2 regions of the Limnobacter thiooxidans genome follow, and region 1 is predicted to be linked to the other one. Evidence: predicted binding sites of a transcription regulator. Region 1 holds the regulator's gene; the other holds the start of a gene.
What was found. Region 1 encodes sigma-54, which starts transcription at its own class of promoters, with help from an activator protein. Its sites were predicted from a motif close to TGGCANGNAANCTGCTTT; they were not measured.
Positions count from the first base shown of each region.

Region 2: a site for sigma-54 is predicted at 1,360-1,377, ahead of pedF (cytochrome c-550 PedF). Genes of this name have one in related genera too.

Region 1 covers NZ_AP028947.1:362,867-366,232, reverse strand. The annotation lists gene lptB (LPS export ABC transporter ATP-binding protein) at 1-674, shown strand, start outside; gene RGQ30_RS01625 (RNA polymerase factor sigma-54) at 687-2,207, shown strand; gene hpf (ribosome hibernation-promoting factor, HPF/YfiA family) at 2,249-2,578, shown strand; gene RGQ30_RS01615 (PTS sugar transporter subunit IIA) at 2,689-3,159, shown strand; gene hprK (HPr(Ser) kinase/phosphatase) at 3,164-3,366, shown strand, end outside.
Region 2 covers NZ_AP028947.1:1,035,839-1,039,204, forward strand. The annotation lists gene RGQ30_RS04715 (sigma-54-dependent Fis family transcriptional regulator) at 1-1,103, opposite strand, end outside; gene pedF (cytochrome c-550 PedF) at 1,421-1,876, shown strand; gene RGQ30_RS04725 (substrate-binding periplasmic protein) at 1,987-2,886, shown strand; gene RGQ30_RS04730 (4Fe-4S dicluster domain-containing protein) at 3,122-3,366, shown strand, end outside.

The DNA.
Region 1 (3,366 bases):
GCGTAATCGAAGACGTATCCCTGCACGTGGACACGGGAGAGGTGGTGGGTCTACTTGGCCCCAACGGCGCAGGTAAAACCACCTGTTTTTACATGATTGTGGGGCTGGTCAGCGCCGACGAAGGAAACATCTGCCTGGAAGGCCAGGACATCACCCTCAAACCCATCCATGAGCGGTCGCGTGCCGGGCTGTCCTACCTGCCCCAGGAAGCCTCGGTATTCAGGAAGTTGACGGTCGAGGAAAATATTCGGGCCGTGCTCGAAATCAACCCGCCCACGGACAAAACGATCGATCAGGCGGTTGAAGACCTGTTGAATGACTTGCAGATCACGCACATCCGAACTTCAGTCGCTGCATCTCTTTCTGGAGGCGAACGCCGCCGCCTGGAAATTGCGCGGGCCTTGGGCAGCCAGCCCCGCTTCATTCTGCTGGATGAGCCGTTCGCGGGTGTGGACCCAATCGCAGTGCTTGAGATTCAGCGCATCGTCGCGTTTTTGAAGTCTAAGGGTATCGGTGTGCTGATCACTGACCACAACGTGCGTGAAACGCTGGGCATTTGCGACCGCGCTTACATCATCAGCGCGGGCCGGGTATTGGCCTCGGGCAGCCCGGAGCAGATTGTAAAAAATGACGATGTACGCCGTGTATATCTTGGCGAACACTTCCGGATGTAAAGCTGAATCAACATGAAACAATCACTTCAGCTTAAAGTTTCCCAAAACCTCACGCTAACCCCTCAGCTACAGCAGTCCATTCGCCTGTTACAACTGTCCACGCTTGAATTGCAGCAGGAAATCCAGCAGGCCCTTGCCGAAAACCCGCTGCTAGAACTGGCAGATGAAGAAGCGATGGAAGGCGAACGCACACTGAGCCTGGACAGCAGCAATGGTGAACTGCACGAACCCAAAGGCGACAGCTTTGAGGCTGAACCCGACCCCCGTAAAGCGCCTGAACCCGTCAGCGACCAACAGGCTGAACAGGACAACCAGGGCGAAGAAATTGTTCAGCGTGAAACCATTGACTCGATTGAGGACAATTGGGAAGGCGATTGGCGCGACAACAGCGGCGCCAACGCCGACGGCGATGAGGAAAAGCCAGGCCTGCAGCTTGCTGCGCCTGACAGCAGCCTGCACCAACATCTGATCGACCAGTTGCGCCTGACGCAAGCCAGTGAACGGGACAAAAACCTCGTGCTGTGGCTGATCGACTACCTGAGTGACGACGGCTACCTCACCGTTGAATTGGAAGACCTTTGGGAAACCCTGCAAGACGAACCCGACCTGGAGTTTGAAGAACTCAGCGCGGCCCTGAGCCTGCTGCAAAGCTTTGACCCACCTGGTGTGGGCGCACGCAATGCTTCCGAATGCCTGCTGTTGCAACTGGCCCAAAGGTCCGACATCACCTGCCAGCCCTCACTACTCGGCAACTGCCAGGCCATTATCCGCGACCACCTTGGACTGCTCGCCCAACGCGACTTCACCAAGTTGAAAAAAGCACTCAACGTGGACGAAGACGTGCTGAAGGTTTGCCACCAGATCATTCGTTCACTTGAACCATTTCCTGGCGCGCGCTTTCGCCGAATTGACGACGACCATGTAGTTCCCGACGTAATTGTCAAGAAACTTAGCGGCCAATGGCATGTGCAATTGAACCCGGATGTCATGCCAAAAATCCGAATCAATGAAATGTATGCCTCTATTTTGCGCTCTCATCGAGGGCAAAGTGCGCAACTCAGCGCCCAACTTCAAGAGGCCCGCTGGCTATTAAAAAACGTTCAGCAGCGATTTGACACTATTTTACGAGTCAGCCAGGCCATCGTTGAAAGGCAGATTGGCTACTTCAACCATGGTGAAATTGCCATGCAGCCCTTGGTTTTGCGAGAAATTGCAGACCTTCTCGGTCTTCATGAATCGACTGTGTCAAGGGTTACCACGCAAAAATATATGTTGACGCCCTATGGGTTGGTTGAGCTAAAGTATTTCTTCGGGAGTCATGTTTCCACCGACTCGGGTGGGCAGGCTTCCAGCACGGCCATCCGTGCGCTCATCAAGCAACTGATTTCTGCGGAGGACGCCAAGCAGCCGATATCTGACAGCCAAATCGCCGAACTACTCGGTCAACAGGGCATCGTGGTCGCAAGACGCACGGTCGCTAAATACCGGGAATCACTGAAAATACCCCCGGTGAACATGCGAAAGTCGCTTTAAAAACTAAAGCTTCCCCCGCAGCAACGAAAGGAGATACCTTTATGAACTTGAACATCAATGGTCATCATCTGGAAGTTACCCCAGCAATTCGAAATTACGTAATTGAAAAACTGGATCGGGTGAAAAGGCATTTTGACCATGTGATTGACGCATCGGTGACCATTTCAGTGGTCAAGCTGGTTCAGAAGGCCGATGTCACGCTGCATGTACGCGGCAAAGACATCCATGCAGAAGCAAGCCATGAAAACCTCTATGCGGCAATTGACGCGCTGGCCGACAAACTGGATCGCCAGGTCCTTCGCCACAAAGACAAAGTGACCAATCACAATCACACCCCCATGAAACACCAAGTGGTTGAAGAAGCTGAATAAACCACTGTAATTTCAGGGAAATTCAAAAGGCGGACAACAATCCGCCTTTTCCGTTTTTATGGCGTATAATCGGCCCCACCATTAGAAGCGGGTATCAGGAATCAACAGCGATGAACTTGATCGCAAATCTACTGCCACCATCCAACATTTTGTTGGACACACAGGTCACCAGCAAAAAGCGCGTCTTCGAGCAAGCCGGACTGGTCTTTGAGAACAACCAGGGTATCGCAAGGTCCAAGGTGTTCGACAGCCTCTTCGCGCGAGAACGTCTGGGTTCCACTGGCCTTGGCCAGCAAGTGGCTGTGCCGCACGGCCGCATCAAGGGTCTGCGCGAACCTATCGCATCCCTTGTTCGCGTTCAAGACCCCATCCCTTTCGATGCACCTGATGGCCAGCCTGTCAAACTACTCATGTTTTTGCTGGTGCCTGAAAGCGCAAACCAGCATCATCTGGATATACTGTCTGAATTGGCTCAAATGCTGTCTGACAAAGACTTCCGGGAAAAGCTCATGACCGAGTCTGATCCGGGTGCCACACACCAGCTGATCGCCAACTGGGAGCCCTACCAACCCGCGAGCTAAGCCTGTGAAGCAACTGAAAGAACTGATCGAAGCCAACCGCAACAAACTCAAACTTGACTGGCTTGCCGGCTTGAACGGTGGTGAGCGCCACCTCGACCTTCAGTGCTTTGCTTCCTCTGACTTGGTGGGTCACCTCAACACCATTCACCCGGGTCGCATCCAGGTATTTGGTCGTCAGGAAATTGAATACTTCGCACGCATCAGCGA
Region 2 (3,366 bases), 670 kb from region 1:
TTGTCAATAATTCGGGCGACCTGGTTGTCACCAGTGTTCAGGTACTTCAAGCTGGAAAGGTGGCGGCTTTTTTGGCACGTGGTGTTGGCTTTTTGTGTAGCTGGCGCCTGGTTTTGAACCACCGCAGCGTCGGCATTGTTTTTGACCAGGCCCACTGAGTCGAATATGCGGCCACGGCCCACGCTGCCAAGGCTTGCCTTGGCGGTTACCTGGTTGCCATTGTGCAGGCAGAGAATCAGGGGGATAGGGTTGCAAGTTCGGTAATGGTCAATCAGTGCCGACAAAGGCATGCCGAAAAGCGAGCTGAAGGTGTGGCTTTTCAGTGCGTTGCTGGACATGCCAAACTGGACCATGGCCGCCCTGTTGGCTGCGAGAAACTTGCCTCCTGGAGAAAACGCCGCAGCACCTTCCACCACAGAGCCCAAGAACTCTCCGCGCTGGTGAAACTGGACAATAATTGCGTCTTGAAAGGAGCTGTTGAACAAATGGTTTTCAATCATTTGCGCCGACATGCGCACCAGGCCCATGGTGTGGCGGTGGTAGCTGCGGTAATCGCCTGTCACATCCAGTACACCAATGGCGACACCGTTCGGATCGAAAATCGGTGCAGCAGAGCAGGTCAGAAAACGGTTCACATCCAGAAAGTGATCCTGACCGTGAACCACCGTGGGCAATTCCTCAATCAGGGCAGTGCCAATCGCATTCGTGCCCTTGTGCTCTTCGCTCCAGGTAACGCCAGGCGCCAAGGCAACTTTCTGGGCCTTGACCAGAAAGTCGTCGTCTCCGAGGGATTCAATGATGGTTCCGCTGGCATCGGTCAGCAGAACCATGCTGTGTGTATTGACCACTTGCTCGTACAGCGTCTCCATGAAAGGGAGCGCGCAAGATTTCAATCGATTGTTTTTTTCGATCAGTTCTTTGAGCGTGTTTCCTGCAGGGGGGGCAATGTCAACTTTGGCTGTAGTGTCAAGGCCGGCTGCGGTTGAACGCTGGTGGGCCCTGCGAATAAATTCAAGATGCCCCTCTGTGCCGGGGTCAATCAGTTCCAGTACCTGGGCATTGGACGCGATGCTGCCGCTGTCCCGCTCGGATAAAAATGTCATCCTTGTCTCCTGCTTCTTTGGGTGCTGCTTTTTATAGGTATGTTTTTTGGTGCAACGGGGATCTGAGTCTGGCAGTGACAACATCCACCTGCTCGATCCTGTTTCTTCACAATGCAAACACTGTGCCAACTCAATTCATCTTGTTTCAAAATGAAACACAGCTTGATGAAAATTAGCACAGAACAGTGGCAGGGGCTACCCAGTTCGCCATTTGTTACAGTTTCTCAAGGTTATTCACAATTGATGGTTTGTTGGGTGGCATGGGGCTTGCAATAGCTCGGAGGTGTTGAATCATTCTTAGAAAGACAGGAGTTGTGATGTTAGTTCGTAAAGCCCTTGTGGCATCCCTTTTTTCAATTGCTGCGGCCGTTGCTTTCGCCCATGGCGATGTAACCCCTCAGGTTGTTGACACCTCGACGCTGAAGCCGCTTGGTGACGACATGCTGGACAACAACCCGTACACGGGCGACAAGGAAGCCATTCGGATTGGAAGCTCGGCCTACAACCAGAATTGCGCGCGTTGTCATGGTTTGGAAGTAATCAGCGGTGGAATTTCACCTGACTTGCGCAAGATGAATGCCGAGTGCGATTCGTTCGCAGGCAAGAAGGCCAAAGAACAGTGCAAGACTGAAATGGACACTTACTTCCGCAATTCTGTACTGGGTGGCAAAGTGCGCGGTGACCGCGTTTACATGCCGGCCTTCGCCGGCATCCTGAATCAGGAAGCCATTTGGGCGATCAAGGCGTATGTAGAAACCCGCCCAGCGGAATAAGCTGCGCCAGTTGGCTTTACGAAGAGCCCAGGTTCATTGAAGCTTGGGCCTTCATTTACAGAAAAAACAGAAGTGCTACCAAGGCACATTCCTCTCAGGAGACACACCTCATGAACGCAACTCCCATCGCGTTGACTCTTCCATTTTCTTTTCGCAAAACTGCCAACTTGGCTGTAAAAGCCCTTTCTGCAGTAGCGATCGCATTCTCGGTTCACGTGGGTGCCCAGGCACAGGAACTCACCGACTGGGCCAAGGTTCAGGCCTCGGGTGTGCTCACTGTGGCTGTTTATAACTACCTGGCCCCTTATTCGGACCAAGGCAAAGGCATTGACGTTGACATTGCCCGCGCCCTTGCGGGCAAGCTTGGATTGGGATTGCGCGTTCGTCCGTTCAATGAGGATGAAGAGTTTTCTGATGACATTCGTAACATGGTGACCCGTGGCCACTACCTGGCTGGAGCACCTGCCGACATCCTGATGCATGCGCCTGTTGACGCCTACATCATGCAGAAAGAGGACCAGGCACTGTTCTTCTCGCCTTACACACGCGACGACATTTTCGTGGCGCGTAATATCAAGAAACTGCCCACGCTGGACAGTTTCAAGCCGTTTTCTGAAGCAGGCAACAGGATCGGGGCTGAAACCGCGGCATTGCCCAGCATCATGCTTGCAGGGGCTGACAATGCAGCCTATGCAGACAACCTGGTCAACTTCAAAACCCCGAAGGAAGCAGTAGATGCCATGGTGAGCGGTGAGTTGGTGGCGGTCATGGCCACCCGTGCAGAGCTGGAGTGGGCCTTGCAGCAGTACCCTGACAAAAAAGCCGATTTCTACGTGTCCAAGGTTCCACACAACTCCTTGCCTCCAAAAGGTTGGGTCGTTGGCATGGCCACCAAGAAAAGCAACAAGGAATTGGCTGAAAAGCTGACCAACGCCATGAATGATTTGAAGGAATCAGGGGAACTGGCAAAAATCTTTGAAAAATACGGTGTGAAGTACATTAGGCCCTGAACGCCTGAAGTGATTGAATGAAACAGCCCTGCCAATGCGCAGGGCTTTTTTTTGAAGCAGTTGTATCAAAATGAAACACCTGTCCTTCTTCGATGCTGCGTGATTGTCGTTAATTCAGAAAATTGTTGCCGTGACCTGTTCCGCACCTGTTTTAAAGTTGGCAGGCTTATTGCATAAGACCCCTCCATGAGTAGTGCCAAAAAACCAATAAACCAATAAAGCGAGGAACAACGGGATGCAAAAATCTCTTCACATCACGCCCGACAAGTGCACGGGCTGCCTGCAGTGTGAAATGGCTTGCAGCTATGAAAACTACCAGGTGTTCAACACCTCACTGTCGCGAATCAAGGTATTCGACTTTCATCACACTGGCAAAAAAGTGCCCTACACCTGCACGCAGTGTGACGAGGCGTGGTGTCTGCATGCCTGCCCGGTCGAAGCCATTACGATGGACAAGACCAACGGTGTGAAGGTTGTTTC